Regions from separate parts of the Agathobacter rectalis ATCC 33656 genome, predicted to be linked through region 1. Evidence: a T-box and tRNA genes for the amino acid it is inferred to sense, from the RefSeq annotation. Region 1 holds a T-box; the other holds one or more tRNA genes.
What was found. The T-box of region 1 lies ahead of metG (methionine--tRNA ligase). A T-box ahead of a tRNA ligase gene usually reads a tRNA of that ligase, here a tRNA-Met.
Positions count from the first base shown of each region.

Region 2: it has a tRNA-Met gene. The T-box ahead of metG (methionine--tRNA ligase) is inferred to sense a tRNA for this amino acid. The anticodon was not compared.

Region 1 is NC_012781.1:3,035,996-3,052,267, reverse strand. Features, by position in the region: gene EUBREC_RS14385 (accessory gene regulator B family protein) at 1-369, opposite strand, end outside; gene EUBREC_RS17130 (cyclic lactone autoinducer peptide) at 593-760, shown strand; gene EUBREC_RS14380 (DUF2712 domain-containing protein) at 779-1,195, shown strand; gene EUBREC_RS14375 (DUF5027 family lipoprotein) at 1,367-2,068, shown strand; gene EUBREC_RS14370 (hypothetical protein) at 2,072-2,920, shown strand; gene EUBREC_RS14365 (hypothetical protein) at 2,931-3,776, shown strand; gene EUBREC_RS14360 (ABC transporter ATP-binding protein) at 3,778-4,422, shown strand; gene EUBREC_RS14355 (DUF5028 domain-containing protein) at 4,413-5,006, shown strand; T-box leader at 5,127-5,371, shown strand; gene metG (methionine--tRNA ligase) at 5,584-7,605, shown strand; gene EUBREC_RS14345 (NUDIX hydrolase) at 7,638-8,186, shown strand; gene EUBREC_RS14340 (hypothetical protein) at 8,246-8,452, shown strand; gene EUBREC_RS14335 (alanine/glycine:cation symporter family protein) at 8,625-10,064, shown strand; gene EUBREC_RS14330 (hypothetical protein) at 10,086-10,949, shown strand; gene EUBREC_RS17825 (hypothetical protein) at 11,342-12,310, shown strand; gene EUBREC_RS14320 (2'-5' RNA ligase family protein) at 12,392-12,925, shown strand; gene EUBREC_RS14315 (HD domain-containing protein) at 12,901-13,749, shown strand; gene EUBREC_RS14310 (GNAT family N-acetyltransferase) at 13,802-13,951, shown strand; gene EUBREC_RS17820 (transposase) at 14,282-15,262, shown strand; gene EUBREC_RS14300 (GNAT family N-acetyltransferase) at 15,426-15,980, shown strand.
Region 2 is NC_012781.1:310,062-326,333, forward strand. Features, by position in the region: rRNA gene EUBREC_RS01535 (23S ribosomal RNA) at 1-2,004, shown strand, start outside; tRNA gene EUBREC_RS01540 (tRNA-Asp) at 2,066-2,139, shown strand; tRNA gene EUBREC_RS01545 (tRNA-Val) at 2,218-2,290, shown strand; tRNA gene EUBREC_RS01550 (tRNA-Thr) at 2,316-2,388, shown strand; tRNA gene EUBREC_RS01555 (tRNA-Tyr) at 2,418-2,499, shown strand; tRNA gene EUBREC_RS01560 (tRNA-Met) at 2,529-2,602, shown strand; tRNA gene EUBREC_RS01565 (tRNA-Phe) at 2,622-2,694, shown strand; tRNA gene EUBREC_RS01570 (tRNA-Lys) at 2,709-2,781, shown strand; gene EUBREC_RS01575 (hypothetical protein) at 3,148-3,705, opposite strand; gene EUBREC_RS01580 (aldose epimerase family protein) at 4,028-5,071, shown strand; gene EUBREC_RS01585 (D-2-hydroxyacid dehydrogenase) at 5,671-6,606, shown strand; gene EUBREC_RS01590 (LTA synthase family protein) at 6,701-8,638, shown strand; gene EUBREC_RS01595 (HAD-IIIA family hydrolase) at 8,711-10,933, shown strand; gene EUBREC_RS01600 (BglG family transcription antiterminator) at 10,952-12,973, shown strand; gene EUBREC_RS01605 (HPr family phosphocarrier protein) at 13,184-13,447, shown strand; gene ptsP (phosphoenolpyruvate--protein phosphotransferase) at 13,478-15,178, shown strand; gene EUBREC_RS01615 (ATP-binding protein) at 15,435-16,272, shown strand, end outside.

The DNA.
Region 1 (16,272 bases):
AGGTGAAACCACTAATATTAAAATCCAGCAAATAATATATATGGGTATCAAGATATATGCAGAAATCATAGGTATAGTGGCAATAGTTAAAAGATATATAGAAAATACAGTATATGATAGTATATAGCATGAAATACGTGTTTTGCAATGATACCCACCGGTTACAGCACGTAAAGATCCTGTAATGATAATATATATTGTAACGGCTATCGGATGGTGAAATAAAAAACCTAAAGTTAATAGTGATAAATTGTATAATATGAAATTAAACATGTAGTCAAAAATATAAGCATATGCATCACTAAAATGAGATTCAATAATTCCATTTAAAACATATTTTTCGGATAAGCATTTTCCAATAGATTTCATAGCTGGTCTCCTTACATAAAATTATGAATAAATCTATTATATATTTTTTTATAAAGAAATTGTAATTTATGGATAAGTGGATGAAAACGAGGAGTGAGTGGTTGATAAGACCGCTCACTCCTCATTTTTGACTATTAAGAAGAAATACAGTTATATGAGAGAAAATGAGGTAATATGAAAGTGCCAATTGACAAGCATAATACGAAGGAGGAGGCATTAAAATTTGAAAGAACATAAGAAAAGTCAGACCAAAGAAAAGAATTTGTTATGCCGGTTAGCAGAAATCGTTGCACCGCAGGCATTAGAATTTTGCTGGGGGCTTTATTATCAGCCTAAGGAGCCTGACAAGATGAGAGAATTTGTAGCAGCAAGTAAAAGAAATGATATTTAGATTGGAGGTTAGTTTATTATGAAAAAAACAATAATGGCTTTATTCATGTCTGGAATAATAATGACAACGGGAATTCCTGTACTTGCGAATAATTGTCGTGATACCTACTTGCCTAGTAAAGTTGTTTCATTTAGCTATAGTACGTCTGCATATACAGAGCTAAGAGATAAGACTGATGCATCGTCACACTATATATATAATCAATCGGGATTTGATTTATGGGTGCAGTCTTTAACATCTGGAGATATCAACAAAACAGTTAATGGACGTGCAATTATTCCTAGTGGAACGCAAAGAAGAATAAGGAATACAATAAAAGAATCTGGATATTTACAGTGTAAACTTGGAATCACATCGGCAAAGTCTGGGGTTAGCGGAAGAGTAAGTGGAAAATGGAGTCCTGATTGTGCAGGGACATATCAGGCTGCTAATTAGAAAATAAAAATTATGAAGTACGTTTTATCATAAATATATTATAGTATGATAAAACGTACTTTGTGATATAAGGGCCAAAAGATATACTTAAAAATGCAAGCATGCAAGCATCAAGGATACTTTTGGATTTTTCAATCATTTTATTGAATTATAAGTGGTAGGAGAAAATTTATGGATAAGAGAAAAATATTCACTGCAATCATGGCAATTTCAATGCTTATAACCACATTTTCAGGCTGCTCGTCAAATCAAAAACAAAGCTACGTCAACCTGGGTAAAGGTGATGAAAGCGATAGACCTGAGGTTGAGGATATAGTGATAGATAATGAAAGTGATATTTATAATATTGGAGATGAAATTCAGGTGAAAAACGTGGATTACGGCACAAATAGAGAATACGTTGCCAAAAGTTATATTGTAAATAGTGTAAAAATATATGATACTGCGGCTGAAATTGATGGTGTGCAGGATAAACTTATAGAAACCGATTATTATATGGGAGCTGATCCCGAAAAGCCTGCGATACTGAAAAAGGATGAGGTGGCCTGCGGAAAGCTTCTGCTTTGCGATATATCTGTAAAAAATATCGAGGATGAAATATGCACTGTTGGGGATATTTCCCTGGTATATGAAATTAATGGTGCCTGTCAGCTTTTAGGGTATCCGATTTATTTTTCAAATGCAAAGGACAATGAGCATGGGATATATGATTATACACTGGTGCAGGGGCAGTCGCTTGATGCTCAGATAGGATTTTGTGTAGATCCGGCATTGCTGCAGATTGATAATATGGACTTAAGCAAGCTTTATCTGTCGGTAAACTTTAATGGTGATGAAGAGAACAGGCAGTTTATAGATCTCAGATTGGAGTAGCATATGAAAAATGTATTACAAATTGAGCTTAACAAGGCGATTAAGACCAGATATTTTGCCATATCCATAATCATAGGAACTATTATTGGCATAGTAGGACTGGTTTATAATGTAAATCTTGTATACAACAGTCAGATATATGATGGTATCAATCCTTGTTATGAGGGATTTACGCTATTTAATCATTGGATTGGTGGTGAAGGCTTTTCGCTGGGGTCATCACTATACTTTTTTGTGTTTCCGCTGCTTATCGCATTGCCGTATGGCTGGTCATTTTGCGGAGAAAAAAATAGCGGATATATGCGTCAGATGCTGGTAAGAGCAGGAGAGAAAAGCTATCTGACAGCCAAATTTCTGGCAACATTTATTGCCGGTGGTCTTGCAATGGTAGTGCCGTTAATCATCAATTTTATGCTGACTGCGATGTTTATTCCGGCAATAACACCTGTTCCTACATATGACACTATGTATGGTGTTTTTGGCAATTCTCTATTTTCAAGCTTGTATTATACACAGCCATTTGCTTATGTAGCGGTATATATGCTGGTTGATTTTATGTTTTGTGGAGCTTTGGCATGTATTACGATGCTGTCGGCACTATTTATTAAATATAAATGGGTTAATTGTATTTTTCCGTTTGTTGTCTGCATGGTATTAAATGTACTTAATAATATGTTGTTTTCAAATACTCCTGGGGCAGAAAATTATCAATTTTCACCATTTTATTTTACCAAATGTGTACAGACCGGATATCCGGCAAAACTTTGGATCATAGTTTTAATGTCTATGTTAATGGCTGCTATAACAATTGCGGTTAATATGGTTTTGATGCATAAAAAGGATGTAATGTGAGGATGCATATATGAAAATGTGGAAATTGTTATGTTATGACATAAAATATGGCTGCATAAAAAACCTGAAATTATTATTGTTTCCGGTTATATTTGAAATGGCTGTACTGTTTATGCTGTGGCAGAAAATGAATTCGTATGCGCAGTATGGTATAAGTACACAAAAGCATATGGGAGATGTTCTGCTATATAATTTCGGTGGTATGGAAAAATATAAAATGTCTATGGAAAATGTGTTTCAATTTCCAGTGACATGGATGCTGCTTTTTGTAATGATACTTTTTGTGACTCTGAGTTATCCCATGAATAATTTATGCGGTTTCGGAAATAAGCTTCTGATAAAGGGAAAAAGCCGTGTGAAATGGTGGCTGTCAAAATGTATATGGAATCTGCTCTGCAATATTATTTTCTTTGGGATAATTTTTACATTAATTCTGTCTTTTTGCAGTATAAGCGGCATACAGTCCGGAATGCAGGTAAATACAGATATGCAGACTGTTCTTTTTAATCTGGGGGCAGATACGTCACTTAAGCCAGATGCAATAATGCCGGTTGGAGATATAGTAATGGTGTTTATGTTATCTGTAGCAATATGTCAGATACAAATGGCACTGGGACTCTGGCTTAAGCCGATATACAGTTTTATGGTAATGTGCATGGTTTTGCTGCTGTCAGCATATTTTCAAAGCCTGTTTGTTATTGGAAATTATGCAATGCTGATAAGGCATTTGTGGATAAATGAGGATGGTATAGATTGCAAAGTGGCAATCCCTGCTATGTGTTTGATAATATTTATAACAGTTATAGTGGGTGTGATAAGGTTCAAAAAGTATAACATTATTCAGGAGGAAAACTAGAATGGCACATATAGAGGTAGAAAAGCTTTGTAAAACAATCAATAAAAGTATAGTGCTTGAGGATATAAATCTGGATATGTCATCAGGAAAAGTATATGGATTTCAGGGAATAAACGGCTCGGGAAAGACAATGCTTATGAGAGCACTTATCGGATTGATCCGTCCAACGAGTGGCAAGGTGTGTATTGATGGCAAAGAACTTGGAAAAGATATAGATTTTCCGGAGAGTATTGGATTTTTACTGGAAAATCCTGCATTTTTGGATATGTATTCCGGAGAGGATAATTTAAAGCTTCTTGCAAAAGTGGATGGTAATGTGGATAAAAAGAGCGTGGAGAATGAAATACGTGGATTAATTGATGATGTAGGACTGGGGCAGGCGGGAAGGAAAAAATATAAAAAGTATTCACTTGGAATGAAACAGAGACTGGGGATTGCGGCAGCAGTTCTTGGAAATCCCGATATCGTAGTATTAGACGAGCCGACAAATGCCCTGGATGATGATGGAAAGGAAATGGTTAAATCAGTTGTTAGAAAACAGAAAGAGCGGGGAGCACTTGTGATCATTTCATGCCATGATATGCAGACATTGGAGGAATTATCTGATGAAATTGTAAAACTTAAGGAGGGCAGGATATGCGGGTGAGAAAAAGAGTGCTTATTATTTGCGGGTTAATTTTGCTTATTCTGTATACAGCTCGTGTAATTGTGGTTAATAAAAATGCTGATAGAGTGCCGGTATACATATATGATGTGGGAGAAACTGTAGATTTTAGAAATGATTATGTGGATACTGTTGAAGAGTGTATCGACGGATATGCTGTACAGGTTCTGGGCTATGAGGTAGTAGATACAAGAGAACTTTATGAGCGTTATAATATGGGGCAGGCAGATGAAGCAACAGTAAAAAATACTCCATTTTATTGTCTGTTAAAGGTTCGTATCTATAATAAAGACTGCGACCTTGGAGAGGAAGGCGGGCTGATGCTGGATCGCTATAGTCTTATGGGCGATAATTATATGGCACTTGTGAGTGAGAATGTTTTTTGCACAATGTACCCTGATATGCCGGGAACATCGTTTTCACTTAGAAAGGGAACAAGCATGGAATTTGAGCTGCCTTATCCTATTACAAGGACTGAGGGCTGTACAAAAGAGGATATGCAGAAAAAAGCACCAATGCTGGAAATCTCTGAGTTTCCAAATAGAAAGCTATTGAAAGCAGGGTGAGCCTGCTCTATTATTTTGCAGTTACAAGTACAGAATGCATTTTAAAAGATTGGTAAAAGAAAAGTTGATTTACAACAGTTGACAATTTAAAAGCCACATGCTACTCTAGAAATGTATGAGATAAAAGCGACGAAAAAGAGAGTACTTTTATGGCAGATTTACAGAGAAATCCCACACAGGCTGAGAGGGGATGACCTAAAGTAGGAGGAACATGGCTTTGGAGCAGCAGTATCGAACCATTGGCTAGATACTGACAGGAACCGCCTGTTATAGCGGAAAGAGGCGCAGCAGAGCCGGCAAAAGATGCTAGATGATTTTGATAGCTGTGTGAAGAGAAGTGGTACCACGATATAATCGTCTTCTTGGGAGTTTTCTCCTGAGGAGGCGTTTTGTTTTATTATTACGGCTTCGCACGTAATATATTGAATTGCCGGAGAGCATATAGTTGTTCTGAGGAAATAAATATAGTATTTTTTCTGAGGAATATACTGTATGTGATACGGCATTATAGAAGACTATATGTGCGAAGCATTAAAAACAGGAGGAAACTAAATTGGCAAACAAAGGTAAATATTACATGACAACAGCCATTGCGTACACATCAGGCAAGCCTCATATTGGAAACACATATGAGATCATCCTTGCAGACGCAATCGCCAGATACAAGAGAGCAGAGGGATACGACGTATATTTCCAGACAGGAACAGATGAGCACGGACAGAAAATCCAGGAAAAGGCTGAGGCAGCCGGAATTTCACCGAAGGAGTATGTAGATCAGATTTCAGGTGAGGTAAAGAGAATCTGGGATCTGGTAAATTCATCATATGACAATTTTGTCCGCACAACAGATGAGGACCATGAGAAATGTGTAAAGAAAATCTTCAAGAAGCTTTACGATCAGGGCGACATCTACAAGGGCTCATACGAGGGACTTTACTGTACACCATGTGAGTCATTCTGGACAGAGTCACAGCTCGTGGACGGAAAATGCCCGGACTGCGGACGTGAGGTACAGCCTGCAAAGGAGGAGGCATACTTCTTCAAGATGAGCAAATATGCAGACAGACTCATCGACTATATCAACACACACCCTGATTTCATCCAGCCGGTTTCAAGGAAAAACGAGATGATGAACAACTTCCTGCTTCCGGGACTTCAGGATCTTTGCGTATCAAGAACATCATTCAGCTGGGGAATTCCGGTAGATTTCGATCCAAAGCATGTAGTGTATGTATGGCTTGATGCCCTCACAAACTATATTACAAAAATCGGTTACGATCCTGACGGATCATCAGAGCTTTTCAAGAAAAACTGGCCTGCAGATCTGCACCTTATCGGAAAAGATATCGTGCGTTTCCACACTATTTACTGGCCTATTTTCCTTATGGCACTTGACCTTCCGCTTCCAAAGCAGGTATTCGGACATCCATGGCTGCTTCAGGGCGGTGACAAGATGAGTAAGTCAAAAGGAAACGTTATCTACGCAGACGATATGGTCAGGCTTTTCGGCGTGGATGCCACACGTTACTTTGTGCTTCATGAGATGCCATTCGAGAACGACGGAATCATCACATGGGATCTTGTAATCGAGAGATTCAACTCAGACCTTGCAAACATACTTGGAAACCTTGTAAACAGAACAGTTTCCATGAGCAATAAGTATTTTGACGGCATCGTAAAGAGCACAGGCGCAACAGGCGATGCAGATCAGACTGCCATTGACGCAGATCTTAAGGCTGTTGTTACCGGCACAAGAGATAAAGTGGCAAAGAAAATGGAAGGACTTCGTGTGGCAGATGCCATCACAGAGGTATTCGCACTTTTCCGCCGCTGCAACAAATACATCGACGAGACAACACCTTGGGTGCTTGCAAAGGACGAGGCACAGCAGGATCGTCTTGCTGAGGTGCTTTACAACCTCACAGAGTCTATCACAATCGGAGCAAGCCTGCTTCATTCATTCCTGCCTGAGACAGCAGAAAAGATTGTGGCACAGCTTAACACAACACTCCGTGAGTTCGATGACCTTGACAAATTTGGTCTTTATGAGAGCGGCACAAAGGTTACAGACAAACCTGAGATCCTCTTCGGCAGATTAAAGGCAGAGGATGTGATGCCTGAGGTAGAGAAAATCCAGGCGGTACAGAAAGCAGAGTTTGAGGCTGAGCAGGCTAAGCTTGCTGCAGTTGAGGGTAAGGCAGCATGTGGCTGTGGTGCAGGTGAAAATGCCGCAGATGGTGCAGACCTTGAGCCGATGGATGTGGAAGCAAAGGAAGAAATCACATTTGATGATTTCGAAAAGCTTCAGTTCCAGGTTGGTGAAATCATAAAATGTGAGGCAGTTGCGAAGTCAAAGAAGCTTCTCTGCTCACAGGTAAAGATTGGAAACCAGACAAAGCAGATAGTATCAGGTATCAGAAAGTACTATTCTCCTGAGGAGATGGTAGGCAAGAAGGTAATGGTTCTCGTAAACTTAAAACCGGCTAAGCTCGCAGGTGTTTTATCAGAGGGAATGCTTCTGTGCGCAGAGGATGCAGAGGGCAATCTCGCACTCCTGACACCGGAGAAGCCAATGCCGGCAGGAGCACCTATTGAGTGATCCGGACGTAAGCGACAAGAAAGGAGTCTCATATGGAATATTTTGATATAGTGGACGAGCAGGGAAATCCAACAGGACAGACCGTAGAGCGCAAGCAGGCGCACAGAAACAATATACTTCATAGGACTGCGCATGTCTGGATAGTCAGACGCCGTGGAAATTCCATACAGATACTTTTGCAGAAAAGGTGCATGGAAAAAGACTCCTTTCCGGGCTGCTACGACATATCAAGTGCGGGACACATACCGGCCGGTGTGGACTATATACCGTCTGCGCTCAGAGAGCTTAGGGAGGAGCTGGGCCTGACAATAGAGCCCAAACAGCTTATCGATTGTGGACTGCACAGACACCATGCAGACGAGGTGTTTCACGGAGAAAGATTCCTGGACAACCAGATAAGCAAGGTATTTCTTTTGTGGCTCGATGTGGACGAAGCGGATATCACAGTGCAGAAGGAGGAAATCGACTCTGTAAAGTGGTTTGACTACGCAGAGTGTAAGCAGGACGTGATAGACGGCACGATTCCAAACTGCATAGATGTGGCTGAGCTTGAGATGCTTGAGCCACACTTTATAGAATGAAATTTTTGTGAAATAATCATAAAAATATATTTTACGTTAAATCAAATTGGGAGGATACTATGAAATCAACAAAAGACTCTCTCTTAGAGGATATCAAGGCAGAATTTGCCGAGGTCAATGCCATGATGGAGGCGCTCGAAGCAAAGGAGCCGGAGGATGAGGCGAGTGAAGCCTATGACAAGTGGATTGGGGAGTGTGAGCAGCTCGCCATCGAGTCAGAATCGCTTATGACACTTATAGATTACAAGATGACACAGGGACTGTAGAGGGATATCCTGTATATATTATACAAAAATAAACACCCGGATATAGATAAATTGCTATATCCGGGTGTTTTTTATAAAGAAAAACTTCAAAAAAATGAAATTAAATATATAAAAAATTGTACAAACCGTGTTATACTTTATACGTTACACTAAATTCAGGTAGGAGAAAAAGATGTTATCAGTAATAGAAAAAGTCAATGACGTGGTCAACAATTTTATCTGGGGCGTGCCTGCGATGATATGTATCATAGGTGTCGGGCTGCTTTTGAGCTTCAGAACGGGATTTATTCAGATTAGAAAGTTTCCGTATGCGATGAAGGTTACGCTTGGCAGGATGCTCAAAAAACGTGAGGCATCCGACGGAGCGCTCACACCGTTTCAGGCAGTGTGTACGGCACTTGCGGCGACGGTCGGTACAGGAAATGTGGCAGGAGTTGCGGGAGCCATCGCAATAGGCGGACCGGGAGCGGTGTTCTGGATGTGGATTTCAGCACTTCTGGGCATGTGCACAAAGTTCTCGGAGGTCACACTTGCTGTACATTTTCACGAGAGAAATGCAAACGGCGACCTGGTAGGCGGCCCTATGTACTATATTAAAAACGGTCTTAAAAAGCACTGGCACTGGCTGGCATATCTGTTCTCAGCGTTTGGCGTGCTCACCGTGTTCGGTACAGGAAACGCTACACAGGTAAACACCATAATCACAGCGATTGATTCAGCTTTATATAATTACGATATAATTTCAAAAGAATCGGCATCTACGCTCAATCTCATATTAGGAATAGTGCTAGCCGCTCTTATTGCGCTTATTCTGCTTGGAGGAATCAAGCGTATAGGCCAGGTTACTGAAAAGCTTGTGCCATTTATGGCAGTGATGTATATTCTGCTGGCACTTGGAGTAGTAATCATCAACTTTAAAGCTATACCGGGTGTATTCGGAGCCATAATAGAGGGCGCGTTCAATCCGTCAGCAGTGACAGGCGGAGCAGTAGGAAGCTTTTTTATGAGCATGAAAAAGGGAGTTTCCAGAGGAATTTTTTCAAACGAAGCAGGTCTTGGAACAGGCTCTATCGCACATGCCTGTGCAGACACCAAAAAGCCTGTAAAGCAGGGCTTCTTTGGCATATTTGAGGTGTTTGTGGACACTATCGTGATATGTACACTCACAGCGCTTGTCATACTTTGCAGCGGAGTTTCTGTGGGCTATGGAGAAGCAGCAGGCGCAGAGCTTACCATCAGCGGATTTACATCCACCTACGGCGGCTGGGTATCAATCTTTACAGCGGTTGCCATGTGCTGTTTTGCATTTTCAACCATCATAGGCTGGGGACTTTACGGAACCAGATGCATAGAGTTCCTATTCGGAACTAAGGCAAATAAGCTGTTCATGGTAGTATATTCGCTTGTTGCGATAGTCGGTGCGACAATGAACCTCGGACTGATGTGGAGCATAGCGGAGACCTTCAATGGCCTTATGGTCATACCAAACCTTATCGCGGTATTTTTGCTTTCGGGTGTAGTTGTAAAGCTGGTGAAGGAATATTTAGCAGGAGAGGGAGCTGCATCTACCTTGAAGAATAGCCGGGAAGAGGCAAAAAGAACATTTTTATAGAATTTGAAGGTATAAGTCATTATGGAAAATAAAATTGATTCATCGTTTGAAAGAAGCCTGCTATTCAGAGTAGTTGCAATTATAGTGTGTATAATTATTGCAGGTATTTCATTTTTTGGACTTGCAAAAAGCTACTCATCGCCTGAGTCAAAAATAAACAAAGAAACTATAAAGTATCTCGATGAAAAGAAAACAACTGCATTGGAGCTGAGCGCAAGTGCTACAGCAGTTTCAACACTTATTACATTAGCACCGGGAGACGACGGAACTCCTGTTGCAAATAAATTAATGGATCTGGCAGGATATTTTCTGATTGTTGTTTCAGCAATATATCTTGAAAAATATCTGTTGACTATTTTGGGCGCACTGACTTTCAAATGGCTTATTCCGGTATCAATGCTCGCGTTGGCAGTATATTTTGGAAGCAAAAAGGAGCTCTTTTGGAAAATAGGTGTAAAAATATTCATTTTTGGTCTGGCAATATATGCGGTTATTCCGGTAAGCGTGCATGTCTCAAAAATGATTTACAGTACATATCAGGAGTCAATTGATGCGACAATCGATGAGGCAAATGATTTAGCGGATGAATCAGAAGCATCAAAGGATGATGATAAGGATAGCAAGAAGAGTAAGGACTCTGAAAGCAGCTTTATAGATAAGGCGAAGGATGCGGTAAACAGTGTGAAAAATACATTGTCAGTTACGGCAGATAGTGTAAAGAACATGGTCAACAAGTTCATTGATGGACTGGCAGTGCTTATAGTTACAACGTGTCTTATTCCTGTACTTGTGATAGTATTTTTTATCTGGCTGGTGAAGCTTGTATTGGGAAGTGCGATATCATCGCCGGGAGCTGTAGCGATGAGGAGAGGAAAGGATAAATAGGAACAGGAACTATGAATATTCCCAAAGATAAGAAACTCTGAGAAATTTAATGACAAACTGTCCTCCCTGTGCTACAATCAACTCAAAGCATTATATTTCTGTAAATACGACACCACAGCAAATTTTTATCGGTGCGTATCACTTTGAAGAGGGCAGACCACTTCGCATTTTTCGACAAAGACATGGAAATTTTCAATGCTTTATGTTACCAGTTAATAGCAGGAAAATTGAAATGTCAGATGTGAAAACATTGCGAGAAAAGCGGGTTGTGGGGATTTTGCCGGCTTTTATATAAGGGATTATTGTACACATTATATACGTGGAAAGCATAAGTATACAGTATTTTTATTCGACTTCAGATTTTCCTGCTCACGCAAGAAGAGGAGGTTAATTTGGGTACAAAGGACTCGAAGGCAAAGGAGTATTTGTCGGACAATACGAGGTTTAGTGAAATCTGTAATTATGTATTGTTTGACGGAGAGAAGGTTATCAAACCGGAGGATTTAAAGGAATGTGACACCACAGAGGTGTTATCAGTTTTCGGTATTGATAAGAAGCAGATTGTTAAGCAGAAATGGAGAGATTTGCTAAAAAGTGTTTCCGTGAAGCATACAGGGCAAATGTATGTTATCTTAATTGGAGCAGAAGCGCAGACAGACATTCATTATGCGATGCCTGTTAAAACTATGATTTATGATGCATTGAATTACGGAGAGCAGGTCAACGAGGCAAAGAAACGCCACCGGAAAAATAAGGATTACAGGTCTTCGGACGAGTTTTTGTCAGGCTTTACACTTGATGATAAGCTGACACCGGTGATTACAATCACACTGTATCTTGGAACTACACAGTGGGATGGGCCAAGAAGCCTTGCAGAGATGATGCCACAGATGGATGAAAGAATACTCCCATTCATCAATGATTACAGGATTAATTTACTGAATCCACTGGAGATTACAGACTTTTCCAAGTTCGAGACAGGGCTCAGGCCATTGTTTGAGTTATTGAAAAATGCGTCAGATGAGGAAAAGCTGAATGATTTAATTACAAACGACGAAACCTTCACAAGGGTTGACGTTGAGACAGTAGCAGCTATCAATCTGTTTGTAGGAACTGACATTAAGTATGATGAAAAGGAAGAGGTGGTAAATATGTGTAAGGCATGGGATGATCATAAAAAGCTTGGCATTCAGGAGGGGATACAACAAGGACTGCAACAAGGAAGATGCCTTGAAGTATATTCACTTGTTCAGGATGGTATATTAGAGCCCGAGGTGGGCGCAAAGAGAGTAAGTATGTCATTAGATGACTTCGTAGACGCAATGCAAAAAGCGGGCTACAAAATTCCTGAATTGGTGTAGTTTGATAGCTTAAAAGTATAACAGTAATTGCCCCGACCTATGTGTGTTGGGGCATGATTTTTATATGACAGGGGAAAGTAGATGTATCTTGTATCTGTATATTTTGACAAGACGGCAGTTCATATTTTACAACGATATATAAATAAAATAGCTGAGAAAACAGGTAATTCATTCATGGTGGATAACAATGTACCGCCACACATGACGATATCGGCAATAGAAGCCCGAAGTGAAAATGCTTTATTGGGAGCAATGGATAATCTGCGAAATTCACTGTTTAATGGGACGATTAGCATTGTGTCAGTTGGACAATTGCTGCCATATGTATTTTATGCCACGCCGGTGCTTAACGGATATTTACAGGATTTATCGGAAAAAGTATTTGATGAGGTGAAAAGCATTCCGGAATCTACAGTGAGCAGATATTACAAGCCAATGAGCTGGCTGCCACATATTACACTTGGAAAGACACTGACAAAGGAACAGATGCAGATGGCATTTTCAGTAATGCAGGAAAGCTTTGTGCCTTTTGAAGCGGCAATTACGGAGATTGGACTTGCCAGAGTTAATCCACATAGAGATGTGGTGCGATGGGAGTTAAAACAGCAGCAATAAAGCCACAGATAAACCGGTTTTTTGAAAGGATAATAAACATGATAATAGATAGAGAACGAGTAAAAAACACATTCGCAGAGTACACATCAGGATATAATGCCACAGACCCAAAGATTAAGCTTAAAATAGACCATACCTATAGGGTAGCGGAGCTTTGCGAGCTGATAGCAAGGAATTTAAAGCTTGATGAATATGAGACAGATGTGGCATGGCTCACAGGGATGCTGCATGATGTCGGAAGATTTGAACAGATTAAGTGCTATAACACATTTAACGATGCACTGTCTGTTGATCATGCCAATTTTGGAGCCGACCTGCTGTTTAAGGAAGGACTTATCGACACATATGTGGATGGATTTCATGATGATAAATACGGCACAATTGTTGAAAATGCGATAAGAAATCACAGCGCTTTCAGGATAGATGAGAGGCTTGACGAGTATACGGTTATGTTTTGCAATATACTAAGGGATGCTGATAAGGTGGATATTTTCAGGGTAAATGTAGATACTCCGGCAGAGGATATATATAATGTGACAACGGAGGAACTGAAAAATTCGCAGGTGAGTCCTGAGGTTATGGCAGCCTTTGATGAGAGGCACGCAGTACTTCGTTCCTGCAAAAAGACCGTGGTAGACCATGTGGCAGGGCATATTGCACTGACATTTGAGCTGGTTTATCCTATCAGTCTTCAGATAGCAAATGAGCGTGGATATCTTGACAAAATGATGGCATTTGAGTCGGATAATGAGGTTACAGGAAAGCAGTTTGAAGAGATAAGAGCGAAGCTAAACGAATATGTGGCGTCAGTCAAACCATTATAGTGACTAATGCAGGGCAGATGAAAAATATAGGGGAAAGGGATATGGCAGGCTGATGGTTGATCATGTTAAGAAGCTTGCCAAAGCGCGTGGCTGCAAGGCAATCATATTGGATTCAGGTATGCCTCGAAAAGCTGCACATACATTTTATGAGAAGTATGGATTTGAGAAAAGCTGTTATGGGTTTGAGTCGTTTTTGGAATAGCAGGTAGCTGAAATATAAAAATATAATGACAAGCTTACTTCTGTGTGCTACAATCAACTCAAAGCATTATATTTCTGTAAATACGACACCACAGCATATTTTTCCGGTGTGTATCACTTTGAAGAGGGCAGACCACTTCGCATTTTTCGACAAAGACATGGAAATTTTCAATGCTTTATGTTACCAGTTAATAGCAGGAAAATTGAAATGTCAGATGTGAAAACATTGCGAGAAAAGCGGGGTGTGGGGATTTTGCCGGCTTTTATATTAGCATACAGTATTTTAATTCGATTTCGAATTTTCCTGCTCACACAAGAAGAGGAGGTTAATTTGGGTACAAAGGACTCGAAGGCGAAGGAGTATTTGTCAGACAATACGAGGTTCAGTGAAATCTGCAATTATGTATTGTTTGACGGTGAGAAGGTTATCAAACCGGAGAATTTAAAGGAATGTGACACCACAGAGGTGTTATCAGTTTTCGGTATTGATAGGAAGCAGATTGTTAAGCAGAAATGGAGAGATTTGCTAAAGGGGGTGTCTGTAAAATATACAGAATCAGTATACATCGTACTGATGGGGATAGAGGCACAGACAGATGTTCATTATTCGATGCCGGTTAAGACCATGATTTATGATGCCATGAATTATGGAGAACAGGTCAACGAGGCGAAGAAGCAACATCAGAAAAACAAAGATTATAAATCATCAGATGAGTTTTTATCAGGGTTTACACTTGAGGATAGGCTGACACCGGTGATTACAATTACATTATATCTTGGAACAAAAAACTGGGATGGTCCAAGAAGTCTTGTTGAGATGATGCCTCATATGGACGAGAGATTTCGGCCATTTATCAACGATTACAGGATTAATCTGTTGAATCCACTGGAGATTACGGATTTTTCCAAGTTCAAAACAGGACTGAGACCACTGTTTGAAGTGCTAAAAAATGCTTCAGATGAGGGAAAGCTGAATGATTTAATTACAAAAGACGAAACCTTTACAAGGGTTGACGTTGAGACGATTGCGGCTATCAATCTATTTGCAGGAACTGACATTAAGTATGATGAAAAGGAAGAGGTGGTAAATATGTGTAAGGCATGGGATGATCATAAAAAACTTGGCATTCAGGAGGGGATGAAGCAAGGAATACAACAAGGAATGCAACAAGGAAGATGTCTTGAAGTATATTCGCTTGTTCAGGATGGTATATTAGACCCTGAGGTAGGGGCAAGTAGAGTAAGTATGTCATTAGATGACTTCGCAGACGCAATGCAAAAAGCAGGCTACAAACTTCCTGAGATGGTGTAGTATAATAGCTTAAAAGTATAGAAATTGCCCCAACTGATTTGTGTTGGGGCATGATTTTTATATGACAGGGGCAGTAGATGTATCTTGTATCTGTATATTTTGCCATGCAGGTGATTAATAGATATTTGCAGGAATTTATTTTGAATATGAAAAGGAATAATTTATGAATTATATAGGCACACAGAATTTTGAAACAAAACGATGCTTTTTACGAAGAATCAAACTATCCGATTATACTATGATGTATGAAAATTGGGCTAAGTATGATGAAGTTTGCAGATACTATCCATTTAATCCTGTTGATGACATAGAAATATATAGGGACAAGGTAAAGCATTGGATATCTAATTATGAGTCGGATTCATATTTTCATTGGGTAATTGAGTGGAAAGAAACGGGAGAATTGATAGGAACAATTAATTTGGGAAATGTGGAAGAAGCATGTCATATGTGTGATACATGCTATATGTTGTCTCCCGGATTTTGGAATAAAGGCATTATGACAGAAGTATTGGAGGCTGTCTTAGATTATGCCTTTGATAGAGTTGGATTTAACAGAGTTCAGGCAGAAGTATTCTATGGAAATGATGCTTCCTCTGCGGTATTAAAGAAATGCGGCATGGTGTTAGAAGGCATTGCCAGACAAAAATACTATAAAAATGGTGAGTATATCGATACTGCTTTATGGGCAATTATTGCAGGTGATAGGTTATATTGAGACAAGAACTGATATTAAGTATGATGAAAAGGAAGATGTGGTAAATATGTGTAAGGCATAGGATGATCATAAAAAGCTTGGCATACAGGAAGGAATACAACAAGGCAGATGCCTTGAAATATATTCACTTGTTCAGGATGGTATATTAGAACCTGAGGTAGGCGCAAGTAGAGTAAGTATGTCATTAGATGACTTCGCAGACGCAATGTAAAAATTAGGCTACAAACTTCCTGAGATGGTGTAATAATTAGAACAAGGATGTTGATAGTAAATATCAATGTCCTTGTTTCTT
Region 2 (16,272 bases), 720 kb from region 1:
TCTTATGGAGGTAGAGCACTGAATTTCCGCGGGGGCGTCAAAGCTTACCAAAGAATATCAAACTCCGAATGCCATGTAGATGATGATCGGGAGTCAGACTGCACGAGATAAGTTGGGCAGTCAAAAGGGAAAGAGCCCAGACCACCGGCTAAGGTCCCAAAGTGCGTGTTAAGTGGAAAAGGATGTGGGAATTCGAAGACAACTAGGATGTTGGCTCAGAAGCAGCCATACATTCAAAGAGTGCGTAACAGCTCACTAGTCGAGAGTTCCTGCGCCGAAAATGTCCGGGGCTGAAACACGACACCGAAGCCGTGGACTCGCAATGCGAGTGGTAGAGGAGCATTCTTAAAACCGACGAAGCTGTACCGGAAGGAGCAGTGGAGGGATAAGAAGAGAGAATGCCGGAATGAGTAGCGAGAGAAAGGTGGGAATCCTTTCGGCCGAATATCTAAGGTTTCCAGAGTAAAGCTGATCTGCTCTGGGTAAGTCGGGGCCTAAGCACAGGTCGCAAGACGTAAGCGATGGATAACAGGTTTAGATTCCTGTACCACGCATTATCAGAACTGTAGGGACGCATGTGGAAAGCACGAGCCGGGAATGGAAATACCGGTACAAGCGGGGTAGGTGTACGATAGGCAAATCCGTCGTATAATCCGAAGACGTGATGTGGAGCGAAATAAAGTAGTGAAGCGTGTGAGCCATGTGCCGAGAAAAGCTGCTATTGTGTAATGCGTGCCCGTACCGTAAACCGACACAGGTGGATGAGGAGAGAATCCTAAGGCCGACGGAAGAAGCATTGTTAAGGAATTCGGCAAAATGACCCCGTAACTTCGGGAGAAGGGGTGCCTGCGAGAGCAGGCCGCAGAGAATAGGCTCAAGCAACTGTTTAGCAAAAACACAGGTCTATGCGAAACCGAAAGGTGAAGTATATGGGCTGACGCCTGCCCGGTGCTGGAAGGTTAAGAGGAGAGGTTAGCTTCGGCGAAGCTTTGAATTTAAGCCCCAGTAAACGGCGGCCGTAACTATAACGGTCCTAAGGTAGCGAAATTCCTTGTCGGGTAAGTTCCGACCCGCACGAAAGGCGTAATGATTTGAGCACTGTCTCGACAATGCATCCGGTGAAATTGAAGTACCAGTGAAGATGCTGGTTACCCGCGCCAGGACGGAAAGACCCCATGGAGCTTTACTCCAGTTTGATACTGGGATTCGGTACTGCATGTACAGGATAGGTGGGAGACGAAGAAGGATGGACGCCAGTCTGTCCGGAGTCGCTGTTGGGATACCACCCCTGTAGTACTGGGTTTCTAACCAGTTGCCATGAACTGGCAATGGGACAATGTCAGGCGGGGAGTTTGACTGGGGCGGTCGCCTCCGAAAGGGTATCGGAGGCGCTCAAAGGTTCCCTCAGAATGGTTGGAAACCATTTGAAGAGTGCAAAGGCAGAAGGGAGCTTGACTGCGACACCGACGGGTGGAGCAGGTACGAAAGTAGGACTTAGTGATCCGGTGGTATAAAGTGGGATTGCCATCGCTCAACGGATAAAAGCTACCCTGGGGATAACAGGCTTATCACTCCCAAGAGTTCACATCGACGGAGTGGTTTGGCACCTCGATGTCGGCTCATCGCATCCTGGGGCTGTAGCAGGTCCCAAGGGTTGGGCTGTTCGCCCATTAAAGCGGTACGCGAGCTGGGTTCAGAACGTCGTGAGACAGTTCGGTCCCTATCCGGCGCGGGCGGAGGATATTTGAGAGGAGCTGTCCTTAGTACGAGAGGACCGGGATGGACGGACCACTGGTGTATCTGTTGTCGACCAACGGCATGGCAGAGTAGCCAAGTCTGGAAGGGATAAACGCTGAAGGCATCTAAGCGTGAAGCCCCCCTCAAGATGAGATATCCCTCCTTCGGGAGTAAGACCCCTTGAAGACTACAAGGTAGATAGGGCAGAGGTGGAAGCATGGCAACATGTGGAGCTGACTGTTACTAATAGGTCGAGGGCTTAATCTGGTTAATAACGAAGAAAACAAATCGGAATTGTATGAAGTTTTGAAGGTATAAACCTTTATATGGCCTAGTGGCTCAGTTGGTTAGAGCGCCGCCCTGTCACGGCGGAGGTCACGGGTTCGAGTCCCGTCTGGGTCGTTTATAGTGAGTCTTTATTCATGATTATATGACGATTAAATCAGATGAATTTTTTAATACTCACTACAAGTAACGCGTGGGATCTTAGCTCAGCTGGGAGAGCATCTGCCTTACAAGCAGAGGGTCACAGGTTCGAGCCCTGTAGGTCCCATTTAACTAATTCCTTTATTAGTTATGCCGATGTGGCTCAATTGGCAGAGCAGCTGATTTGTAATCAGCAGGTTATCGGTTCGAGTCCGATCATCGGCTTTATACAATTTAATATTGAATTGTATTATGGGCAGATTCCCGAGTGGCCAAAGGGGACAGACTGTAAATCTGCTGCAACTTGCTTCGATGGTTCGAATCCATCTCTGCCCATTACTCTTTATAGAGTAACTAAATACTATCGCGGGATGGAGCAGTCTGGAAGCTCGCCGGGCTCATAACCCGGAGGTCATAGGTTCAAATCCTATTCCCGCAACTCGATGCGTAAGCATTGTGCCCAGTTAGCTCAGTTGGTAGAGCAACGGACTGAAAATCCGTGTGTCTCTGGTTCGATTCCGGAACTGGGCATTTTAATTTATTATGGGATATTAGCTCAGGTGGTAGAGCACTTGACTTTTAATCAAGTTGTCCGGGGTTCGAATCCCCGATGTCTCATTGAAAAACGTCTCTCTTAGAGAGGCGTTTTTTAATGCAAGACATCGGAGGGTTCGAACTCCGGACAACGTATTTTAATTAGTAAAACTGCACAAAAAATAATCGAAAATTTGTGCATGTTTGTTAACACTTTCAGAGGCCAAGGTGATACTATAATAACTGTAAAAACCCCCCAATACATTATATATTTTTTACTATCCCCATAGTAAAATACCTTCTCCTAAAAGACAGCAGAACGATGGCTGTCTTTTTTTTGCTCTAATTAAAAAAAAGACAGCCAAATATTTATTATCTATTATTCTTTTGCAAAGTCGAAATTCTACAGTTGAAATGCCAAAATTACATTATAAAAAAACATCATTAGATTTACACCGTTAGATTTATATTGCTTCCTGTCCGCAGTGATGTGTAGTAATCATCATGTGACGAGCTGCTCATCTGGCGTGAGACACGATACAGACTGCTTGTGAAGTCATTGTCATTTCCGAACAGAGAATTAAGAGTGTCTGCGTCGGCTTTTTTGACGAGCTCCTCATTAGCTTTCAGAGTACCGTCCTTGTTTATTGTGATGCCAATGTCCTCAAGCTCGTCGGTGTATTTGCCTGCCAGCTTTTTGAGCTGCTTGGCGTAACGCTTCATGGAGCTTGAACTGCTGTTTGAGGCGGAATCAATGGAATTGTTGTATGTGTCAACAAGAGCCATGACTGTTCCGCGGATGTTATCGGTATTTTCGTCGTCCGAATACTTGTAGTTCTTTAATTTTTTAGCTGCGCGGTGCAGGGCGGTTGAATCATCGTAAGCGAGCTCTGTAATACTATATTCTTTGCGTTTGGATGATTTCATGGCATCGCGGTTGTTTGAATAAAAATTTCTCATAAAATATGTTGCTGAAAGATTTGTTGCTGAACTTACTCGTGTACTCATGTTAATCCTCTTATTATTTTTAATTATAACTATGCGGTTACTATTATTTTAGGTTTTATTTTGAACGTATAATTGCACTTAAATATTTGTTATAAATATTTTATCGGATATTTGCACGAAAAAGTTTACTTATGCGATCAAAAGAAGTAAAATACAAAGGAATGCGTAGAATAAGATAAACGCGATTATGCAATCGAAATGCTACCAAGCAAAGAGTAACAGAACATAATGTAAAAAGCATAATGTATTAAAACAAAATGTAACAAACATAAAGTTACAAAAAATGCAACAAACATAATGTAACCAAAGGAGGATATGGGGCATGAGTAAAAAAGCTTTCGGTACAACATCAAAAGGAGTGGAGGCATCGCTTTACGAAATCAGCAATGGCGGTGGATTGAGAGTACTTTTGACAGACTATGGCGCTTCAGTTGTATCTATTTTTGTAAAGGACAAGGATGGCAATGAGAGAGATGTCATTTTAGGATATGACAATGTAAAGTCATATGAGAAGGAGTACAGCTATTTTGGTGCTACTGTCGGCAGATATGCAAACAGGATATCCGATGCAAAGATTAATATTGATGGAGTGGAATATAAGCTTGAGGCTAATGACAATGAGAACAGTCTTCACAGTGGATCAAATGGTTTTTCTAAGCGCTTTTGGACTGTTAAGGAGCAGAAGGCAGATGAGATTACCTTTGAGATAGAGGATGCAGATCTGGAGCAGGGCTTCCCTGGAAATGCAGTCGTTGATGTGACATTTAAGGTAACAGAAGAAAATGCTCTCGCTATTATATACAATGCAAAGGCAGATAAGACAACTACCTTCAATATGACAAACCACAGCTATTTCAATCTGAACGGTCATGCATCAGGAAGCGTATACACTCACACATTGCAGATAAATGCTGAGCATTACACACCTGTAAAGGATTCCAAGGCTATTCCTACAGGTGAGATTGCACCGGTTGAGGGTACACCATTTGATTTTACAGAGGCTAAGCCAATCGGAAGAGATATCGAGGCAAATGATACACAGCTTCATTATGGAAGCGGATATGATCACAATTTTGCAATAGACAAGACCGCTCCGGGAGTAGAAAAGGTCGCAACAGCATACTCTCCTGAGAGTGGCATACAGATGGAGGTATACACCGACTGTGTCGGAATCCAGCTTTATACTGCCAACTTTATCGTGGGACAGGAAGGCAAGGGCGGAGTCAAATACAATAACCGCGATGCATTCTGCCTCGAGACACAGTTCTATCCAAACTCAATAAATGAGACCAACTTCAGTACACCTGTTACAAAGGCAGGTGATACATACCACACAGAGACCGATTACAAATTCTCTGTGAAATAAAATGCCAACATAAGAGAGATACAGAATAGTTAAAGCCCACCATATTGATGAAATTTATCATTAATATGGTGGGCTTTCTTAAGCTTTGTTTAATCAAATACTGATACAGTGGTTTTATTTCCGGAAATGTGGTATAAATATATTTATATGTATGAAATGAACATATGATTACATTTATAAATTGCGCTAATACTATTATGTTAATGCTATTATGCTAGGTAATTTGTTAGTATTTAAAGCTAGCTGTAATTCTATTAATCATAAACATTGGCAAATAAAGATTAAAATTGTCAAATAACAATAAATAGTGATAAATATAGATAATTATTGAGATGACTTCGCACACGCAAACCTGCATTACCGCTGGCATATGGTGTGTTCCGAAGAAATATATGAACTGCCACAAAGTTCCATTAACCTTCGGTGACGATAAAAAGCAGACTGATAAAACAGACTATCCGGATGCATTTTTTGTGGCTGACTTCATATATTTCTGAGGAATATACCATATGCCGGCGCACCATCACAGCCTGCAAGTGCGAAGTCCCCTAAAAATATAAATTAAAACAAATAAATATATAGCACAGAGGAAACAAACCATGAAAATAGTATTTTTAGATTCCAAAACAATTGGTGACGACATCGACCTTTCCGAATATGACAAGCTCGGAGAGGTTGTCAAATATGATTTTTCAACAACAGAGGAAGCAGCGGAGCGCACAAGGGATGCTGATGTGATTGTTTTAAATAAGGTCGAGGTAAATGAGAAATCAATAGGACAGGCAAAAAATTTAAAGCTTGTATGTGTGACTGCAACAGGCACAAACAATCTGGATAAAGAATATCTGGTAAAAAGAGGCATTGAATGGAGAAATGTCGCAGGGTATTCTACAGAGACCGTGGCGCAGCATACGTTTGCACTGCTATTTTACCTGCTTGAGAAGCTGAGATATTATGATGATTATGTGAAGAGCGAGAAATATGTGGGTGATACGTCGTTTACGCATTTTTCCAATGTGTTTCACCAGATTAGCGGTATGACCTGGGGCATCGTGGGGCTTGGAAATATCGGAAGACGCGTGGCTGATATCGCAAAGGCTTTTGGCTGCCATGTGGTTTATTATTCTACCTCAGGAAGAAACTCGCAGCCGGGCTATGAGAGGGTGGATTTTGATACTCTGCTTGCCACGTCTGATATCGTGTCGGTGCATGCACCGCTCACAGATGATACACTTGGTCTGATGGACAAGGCTGCGTTTGAAAAGATGAAAAAATCTGCGATATTTTTAAATCTTGGCAGAGGTCCTATAGTGAATGAAGCGGATCTGGCACAGGCGCTTATGGATGGAGAGCTGGCGGCGGCAGGTCTTGATGTGCTGGCGCAGGAGCCTATGAGTGAGGACAATCCGCTCCGTGCGATAAAGGATTCAAACAAGCTGATTATCACACCGCATATTGCGTGGGCAAGCGTTGAGGCAAGAACAAATCTGATGCACATTATATACAGTCAAATTGAGGACTTCTTTGCTAATTAGGAAATATAATTTAAAATCAAATCGCAACATTAAGAGAAAGCACTAAGAGAAAGCATTAAGAGGCAATATTAACAGGCAATATGAAGAGGCAGAAATGAGCATCAAATTTGAGATAACAAAACAAAACAACATACATTTTGGAATTGCAGCAGTGGCGGCCGCGCTGGTAGGTTACTTTACATCGGCAAGCTGGTGGGTGATTCTTTTGTTTGCGGCAGTATATTTTGGACTTGTAAATGTGAAGCTTGAGCTTCCGGTGAAGCTGTCGTGGCTTTGGGCTGCGATACTGCTTGTCATCGGAGCGATACTATCTGTTTTTTCGGTGCAGTATGTGCTGCTGACTGATGAGGACTTTGTGAAAACCACCGATATGGTATGCGTGGTGAATGTGGTTCTGGCGCTCGCCATATATCTGGTGATACTTTTTATCACAAACAACACGAGGCTGACATGTACCATAGCATCAATTGCCATACTCGCGTTTGGATTTATAGATTACTTTGTCTATGAATTCCGTGGTAATGAGTTTACGTATGCGGATTTGAAGTCAGCGGGAACAGGACTTTCTGTCGTGACAAAATACAAATTCGTCATAGACTACAAGTTTTTGTATGTGATTCTGGCGGCTGTTTTGTATCTCATGCTGGTAAGGCGCATAGAAGTGCAGTTCGAGTCAGCTATCCATATGAGGATTATTTCGATTCTTCTCACAATAATATGCGTGCTGTATGTCATCATGAATTCCATGTCACTGAACACCGAGACCTGGGAGAAAAAGGGCACGTACAGAAACGGCTATCTGCTGAACTTTGTGCTCGGCATAAGGGACAGCTTTGTGAAGGCTCCTGATGGCTACAGCAAGGCGGCAGTTGACAAGATAGCAGGCAATTTCAAGGAAACGGACAGCTCATATTCGCAGTCTGATGCGAAAAATCCGACAATCATTGTTATCATGAATGAGTCGTTTGCGGATTTGTCGGTGGTGGGAGATTTTGAGACCAACACGCAGGTTACGCCGTTTATGGATTCTTTGAGTGAAAATACGCTTAAAGGCTATGCTCTTTCGTCCGTGTACGGTGCGAAGACGCCAAACTCTGAGTGGGAATTTGAGACAGGAAACTCGATGGCATTTCTGCCGGACGGCTCGGTGGTTTATCAGCAGTATATAAATGATGACCCGACCTCCATAGTCTCAAACCTGAAGAATATCGGCTATACGACGGTTGCGATGCATCCGTACTATGCGACAGGCTGGAGCAGGAACAAGATTTATCCGCATCTGGGCTATGATGAGACTTACTTTATAGATGATTTTGACCAGACAAAGATACTCAGGGAATATATCACTGACCAGGAGCTCTATGATAAGATTATTGACCGCTACGAGAAAAAGAGCGATGACGAGAAACTTTACATCATGGGAGTCACGATGCAAAACCACGGTGGCTACGGTGAGAGATATGACAACTTCAACCAGGAGGTTTACAAGGTTGGAGCGTCATACACCGATGCGAACCAGTATCTGTCACTTTTGAATGAAAGTGACAAGGCGCTCGAAAATCTCATCACATACTTTAAGGGTGTGGATGATCCGGTAGAGATTGTGTTTTTTGGAGACCACCAGCCTGGATTATGCAATGATTTTATCAAGCTCTTAAATGGCAAGGGCAATTCCGGACTTACGGAGCAGGAGCTTGAGAATCTGTACAAGGTGCCGTTTTTGATATGGACCAATTACGAGACGGATGCACAGAAAGTTGATGTGACGAGCCTCAACTACCTGTCCACACTGACGCTTGAGAGAGCCAACATAGATCTGCCGGCATACAACCGGTTCCTCGCAGAGCTGATGGAGAAGATTCCGGCCATAAATTCAAGGGGCTATTATTCGAAAAAGAATGAGTGTTTTATGCATGTGGAAGACGCAACAGGAGACGAGGCAAAATGGATAAAGGCATACAATATCCTGCAGTACAATTCGATGTTTGACGAGAAGGACAGAAGCTCGCTGCTGTTTCCGTACCTGAAATAATGTTATGATTTGAAGCAGCCATAAATACACATATGAGAAAATGAATTAATATAACTATTCAGGGAGCTAATAATGAAGCTAAGTGATTTATTACAATTTGATAACATAATTGTGCAATGTCATGATAATCCGGACGCAGATGCACTGGCAAGCGGCTTTGGAGTCTATGAATATCTGAGGATGAATGGAAAAAGTCCCAGACTTGTATACGGAGGCAGGAATATCATACACAAGAGCAATCTGGTGCTTATGGTAGACAGTCTTGGCATACCGATAGAGCATGTGGATTTTTTAGACAATCCGCAGCTGCTTGTGACTGTCGATTGTCAGTACGGTGGTGGGAATGTCACATTTTTCAAGGCAGAAAATGTAGCTGTCATAGATCACCACAGAGTATCGGGAGAGCTTCCTGCTATGAACCGTGTCATGAGCTATATGGGCTCATGTGCGACAATTGTGTGGGATATGCTGCGTGAGGAGGGCGTAGAGATAAATCGAAACCTGGCAACAGCACTGTATTATGGACTTTACACCGACACCGGAGAATTTACCGAGATAACACATTCGCTTGATAGGGACCTGCGCGATGAGGCGGATTTTGACAACACTATAGTGGCCAAATTCCGAAATGCCAACATGTCACTTGAGGAGCTGGACATAGCCGCAACAGCATTGCTGGGGCGCGATTATATAGAGGAATATCGTCTGGCGATCGTAAAGGCAGGGGCATGTGACCCGAATGTACTCGGCATCATAAGCGATTTTGTGCTGGAGGTGGATGCTATTGACATATGTATGGTATTTTCAGTGATTAAGAATGGAGTGAAGCTTTCGTTTAGAAGCTGTATAAAAGAGGTGAGCGCAAGCGAAATGGCGCAGGAAGTGTGCAGGGACATAGGCTCAGGCGGAGGGCATTATTACAAGGCCGGTGGATTTATTCCGATGGATCTGCTGATAGACAGCTATAATGTCTACTGCAAAGAAAAAGACGTGACACCAAGATTTCAGTACAGCAGCGATGGTACACACAAACGTCCTTCGGATTCTGCAATCAAATCATTATTGGAAGAGAGGATTTTTGATTATTTAAACGATACAAAGATAATTTACGGAGAAGATTTTGATACGAGTGGCTTCAAAAAAGTGGATTATAAAAAACGCCCGATACCGATGGGATGTATCATTGCAAAGGATATACTGCCTGTGGGCTGCTGCATGGGAGTGCGGACAGCTAAGGGGGATATCTCCACACCGGTTAGTGAAGATACGGTAGTCATAATAGGAGAAGACGGCAGTGTACGGATTTTAAATCTGGACAGGCTGAACAAAAGCTTCAGGATATACAAGGACTGGCGGTTTACTGTGAAACAGACAGATTATGTCCCGAAGTTCAAGAATAAGGATACGGAGACTATAGTGGATGGAATGGCACATGCCAGAGTGTGCATACCTGTTGAGGAGGATTTTTCAAGAGCATTTGTGCTAAAGCACAAGGTAAAGCTATTTAAGAATAAGGATGACAGCAGTTATATATCAGGCAGACCTGGAGATATTATGGTTCTGCCAAATGATGACAGGAATGAGGCATATATGATAAGCAAGACAGAATTTGAAAAGACACATATAGCAAAGGGTGAGGAGGAAAACCGTAAAAAAGCGGTCGTTTTCGACCTTGATGGAACACTTCTCTATACACTTGAGGATTTAAAAAATGCAACAAACTATGCATTAAAACAAAATGGCATGCCGGAGCGTACACTCGACGAGGTGCGCAGATTTGTGGGAAACGGTGTAAAGCTTCTGATGGAGCGCGCAGTGCCACAGGGGGCAGACAATCCAAAGTTTGAAAAGACATTTTCGGATTTCAAGGAATATTATGAGGCTCATTGCAATGACAATACAGCACCTTATGATGGAATCATGGAGCTTTTAAAGGAGCTTAAATTAAACGGCATAAAGCTTGCTATTGTTTCAAACAAGCTTGACCCGGCGGTAAAGGAGCTCAATCAGCTTTATTTCAAGGAGTATATGACATCGGCAGTCGGCGAGATGGAGGAAGAGGGTATACGCAAAAAGCCGGCACCTGATATGGTGCAGAAGGCACTTAAAGAGCTTCAGGTGAGTGCAGATGAAGCAATCTATGTGGGGGACTCCGATGTGGATATCGCCACAGCGAAAAACTCAGGTCTGGAGTGCGTATCTGTCACATGGGGCTTCAGGGACGTAGAGTTTTTGAAGGAGCATGGTGCAACAAATCTGATAGATGAACCGGTCGAATTGTTAAATTACGTATAATCAGGAGAACTTTGATTTATGCTTTCAGAAAAGGGATTATTGATAATTGAAAAGCTGGCAGAGCACAACAATGAGCTTGTCACATCAAAGGCTCTTGCTGCGTCCACAGGTATGTCGGAGCGAAGTGTGAAGACATATCTGAAGGAGGTGGCTGATTTTTGTGAGCAAAACTCTATGACGCTCGACAGAAAGCCGGGCAAAGGCATGAAGCCGTGCTTTAGCGATGCGCAGATAGGAAAGATTCTGGATGTGGCAGGGCGGAAATCGGCAGCAGTATCGCAGAAGAAGAGACAGAACTACATATCGTATATTCTGCTAAGTGGCTGGGATACATACACGTATGCGCTTTTTTCGGAGGAGTTAAACGTCAGCAAAAATGTCATCATGGATGATATAAATGAGCTTGACGCAGAGCTTCTGCTCTTTGGCATTAAGGTGCACAGAACGGCGGGTTACGGAATATATGCGACAGGCAGTGAGCTTGATATCAGAAAAGCCATGAGGCATTTCTGCAGGTATCCAATCAGTGATAAGCAGGTTATCAAGACCGATGACCACAGGCTTTCAAGACGCGCGGCCGAGGTGATAGCCAATAATTTCAGAAGCGTAAATCTGTCGATGGCAGTTGACATGATACATCATGTGGAGAGACGCTTTGATATCATCTTTACGGATTACACATTTCAGATGCTGGCAGAGTATATAGCCATTGCACTTTTCAGGGTGGATGTGGAGAAGGAACTGAAAACGGATGAGTTAGATCTGTCGAACCGAATATGTGATGCTGCAAGTGATGGGGATGCGGGCACCGAAACAGAGCAGCAGGTACAGAAAAATGGATTCGTAATGATAGAGCATGAGAACATGGCAAAGGAGGCAGCAGGCTTTCTGGAAAGACATCACGGCATCAGCCTCTCACAGCCTGAAATCATGTATCTGGCAATGCTTTTTTCCTGTGCCGAGGGACAAAACCGCGTTGTCATGTCCTGTGAGGAGGCGCTTAGCATAGAGGATGAGATGATAGTGTATCTGTCAAATCTTCTCGCTGCCAATCTGATTGAAAATGAGCTTCTACGTGAGAGCATGCGTAGCTTTTTACCGGGCTCCATTGCGAGGACTCATTTTGGCATAGAGATAGACAATCCGTTTCTTTCCGATATCACACAATCGTATGCCAGTCTCTTTACGGTATGTTTTACAGTATCGAGATACTACGAAAAGTACACAGGCGCCATGCCGAGCGAGAATGAGATAGCTTTTATTGCCTTGCAGGTGGGCGGAGCCCTGCACAGAAATCCTATGACAGTGCGCGCAGTGTTAATCGGTGCAGCAGGCTATGCGACCGGCAGCATAATAGCGGGCAAAATAGAAAACAGAGTGCCGGATGTAAGGATAGTAAGCATTTTGTCGTCAGACCGCATAGAGCATATTGACGAGTATGACTGCGACCTCATACTCTCGACCATAGACACACGGGCAGATATCCACAAGGATATGAGATTTCTGTATGTTTCTCCACTAATCAGTGCGCAGGATGAGAAAAATATCAGAAACAAGTGCTTTGAGCTCATGACCGGCCAGAGCGCGGAGGTCAGCGAGTTTTCACAGATGCTGTCGGAGGAATTTATCATATTTGAGAAAAAGGCGAAAAACCGCAAGGATGTTTTAAAGCGCGCGTGCCAGCTTCTCATAAACAAAGGAATAGTGCAGAGCGAGTTTGCGAGGGATGTACTGGAGCGTGAGAAGGTGGAGGCAACCGCTGTGGGCTGCAATATAGCCATACCGCACGGAAAGCCTGAGCATGTAAACCGCTGCCAGATACTTGTTATACGTCTCGACAAGCCGATAGAGTGGGGCGAGAGGATGGCAGACATGATATTTCTGCTTGCGATAAACTTTGACAGTGTCAACACGACAAAGGCATTTTTCCATGATTTCACAAAGCTTCTGAATGAAAATGGAGCGACTGACAGGCTCAGGGAGGCTGCTTCACCTCATGAGCTTTGTGCAGCTATCCGGAAAGAGCTGGGGTGGAACTGAATATCACATTAATACAAAATTGCACCAGAGATGGTGCAATTTTGCATTTTGGGGAATATTGAAAAAACTCATACCGCACAGTACAATAAAACCATAGAAAGCAACGGACATATGACAGGCTGATGAATAGCAGAGGGCGATACAGTTAATCATATGTGTGAGCGAAATAAACAAACAAACCAATAATTTTAAATTCAGGAGGACAAAACTATGGTAAGCAAGACAATGGTAGTAAAAGCAGCAGAGGGACTTCACATGAGACCTGCAGGAGTTATCGCAAGAGAGGCAGGCAAGTTTGATTCAGACGTAACAATCGTATTCGGCGACAAGAGAATCAACGCAAAGAGCCTTGTAAACATCATCGCAGCATGCATCAAGAAGGATGCAGAGATTACATTCGAGTGTGAGGGAGCTGACGAGGAAGCAGCACTTGCAAAGATGGAAGAGCTCGAGGCAGACAACTTCGGAGATTAATCAACCAGCAAAGTCAATCGGAGGTGTGATATGTACAAAGGAATCGCCGGCTCAGAAGGAATCGGAATCGGAAATGTGGTCATTATCGAAGAGCATGAGATAGTGATTGAGAATAAGAAAATTACAGATACAGACGCTGAAATCGCACGTCTCCAGGGAGCCATTGAGAAATTTGTAAATGATACAAACGCCATGGCAGACAGAATGGAAAAGACAGTCGGAGCAAAGGATGCGGATATCCTTCGCGGACATATCCAGATGCTTCAGGATCCGACCATAGAGGAGCAGATTACAGCGCTCATAGTAAGTGAGAAAATCACGGCAGAGAAGGCGCTCGACCAGGTGCTTGAGCAGACAGCAGAGATATTTGCACAGATACCTGATGAGCTTTTGCAGCAGAGAGCAACAGATTTCAGGGATATCAAAGCCAGAATCCTTAAGATTCTGCTTGGAATCGAGGACTATGATATCTCAGCAGCTCCGGCAGGCACAGTGCTCGTGGCACATGACCTGACACCATCCATGACAGCAGGTATCGTGGCAGAGAATATCGCAGGAATACTCACAGAGGTGGGCGGCAGAACCTCCCACTCAGCAATACTTGCAAGAGCAATGGAAATCCCGGCAGTTCTCAGTATTGATGGAATCTGCACAGCTGTCAAAAATGGTGACAGAGTGGTACTCAACGGAACAAGCGGAGAGGCAATCGTAAACCCTGACGCTGAGACAGAGCAGAAATTCGCTGGGTTGCTTGAGGAATACAAAAAAGAGAAAGAGCTCTTAAAGAAATTTGCGGGTGTGCCGACAGTATCAGCAGACGGCACAAAGGTAGAGCTTGTATGCAATATCGGAAAGCCTGAGGACGCAAAGAAAGCTGTAGAGTGTGACGGAGAGGGAATAGGACTTTTCCGTACAGAGTTCCTTTTCATGGACAGAGACACAATTCCTACAGAGGAAGAGCAGTTTGAGGCATACAAATCAGTAGCAGAGACAATGAAGGGCAAGCCTGTCATTATCCGTACACTCGATATCGGAGGTGACAAGGAAATCCCATATCTGGGTCTTGAGAAAGAGGACAACCCATTCCTAGGCTACAGAGCTATCAGATTCTGTCTCCAGAGAACAGACATCTACAATACACAGCTTCGTGCACTTGTTAGAGCCAGTGCATTCGGCAGGATAAAGATAATGGTTCCGCTTGTGACATGCGTAGATGAGCTTCGCAGTGTAAAAGCAATGGTAGCTGACATCATGAAAGAGCTTGATGCAGAGGGCATTGCATACAACAAGAACCTCGAAATTGGTATCATGATGGAGACACCGGCAGCCTGCATGATGGCAGATGTGCTTGCAAAAGAGGCAGCCTTCTTCAGTATCGGAACAAACGACCTGACAGGCTACACAATGGCAGTAGACCGTGGAAACTCAAAGGTAGCATACCTTTATTCAGCCTTCAATCCGGCAGTGCTTCGCGCAATCAAGCGTATCATCGAGTGCGGTAAGAAAGAGGGAATCATGGTAGGCATGTGTGGAGAGGCAGCAGCAGATCCAAAGCTCATTCCGCTGTTACTCGCATTCGGACTTGATGAGTTCTCAGTGAGTGCCACAAGTGTGCTCAAGACCAGAAAGACCATCGCAGACAGCAGCATGGCAGAATGCAAGGCATTGGCAGACAAGGTAATGGCATGCGCTACAGAGGCAGAGGTACAGGCAGTGCTTGCACAGCAGTAGATGCTAAATTTAAACAAGTATAAAAGTTAGTAAAAAAGTATAAATAAGAGTAAAATATAAAAGTATAACATTGAAATTTATTATAAAGACGGCTGAACCGGTGGGGACCGGGACGGCCGTCTTTTTTGTGTATACGAAATGAAAGATAAATATTTAGTTATTTACGATTTAGTTATTTATGATTAACTAAATTACGATTGACTAAACCATATATAAGTAATAAAATATTGTGTATAGAAATGGAGGGAGAAGAGCTATGTTTATAGGAAGAGAAAAAGAGCTTGCAACTTTAAACGGATTATATAATTCGGATAAATTTGAATTCGCAGTAATCTACGGCAGACGAAGAGTGGGGAAGACAGCTCTCATAAGCCATTTTATACAGGATAAAAAAGCAATATATTTTATGGGAGTAGAGAGCAACGAAAAGCAGAATCTGGAGAACTTTAGTCAGGCAATCATGGAATATGCTTCAGGAATAATGCCGGGGACTTCATTTGTGTCATTTCAGGCTGCAATAGAATATGTATTTAAATTATGTGAAAATGAAAGACTGGTGCTTGTCATAGATGAGTATCCATATGTGGCAAAAGCTTCGAAAAGCATGGCTTCAACCTTGCAGATGCTTATTGATAAAAATAAAGATAATTCTAAAATGATGCTTATTTTATGTGGCTCATCTATGTCTTACATGGAAGATAATGTGCTGGCGTATAAGGCACCTTTGTATGGCAGAAGAACTGCCCAGATGAAAATACTTCCGTTTGATTTTGAGGATAGCTGCAAATATTTCAACGGATTTTCAGCAGAGGATATGGCTCTGATATATGGTATTGTTGGTGGTACTCCGCAATATCTTTTACAGATGAATGACAGCATGAGTGTAGAGGATAATATAAAAAATGTGTTCCTCAACCCAGCATCGGCAATATTTGAGGAACCTGAAAATCTGTTAAAGCAGGAAGTCCGTGAACCTGCTGTATATAATGCAATAATAACAGCAGTAGCAACAGGCAGCTCCCGTATGTCGGAAATCGCAACCAAGATAGGCGAAACGACAAGTGTATGCTCACAGTATATGAAAAATCTGATTA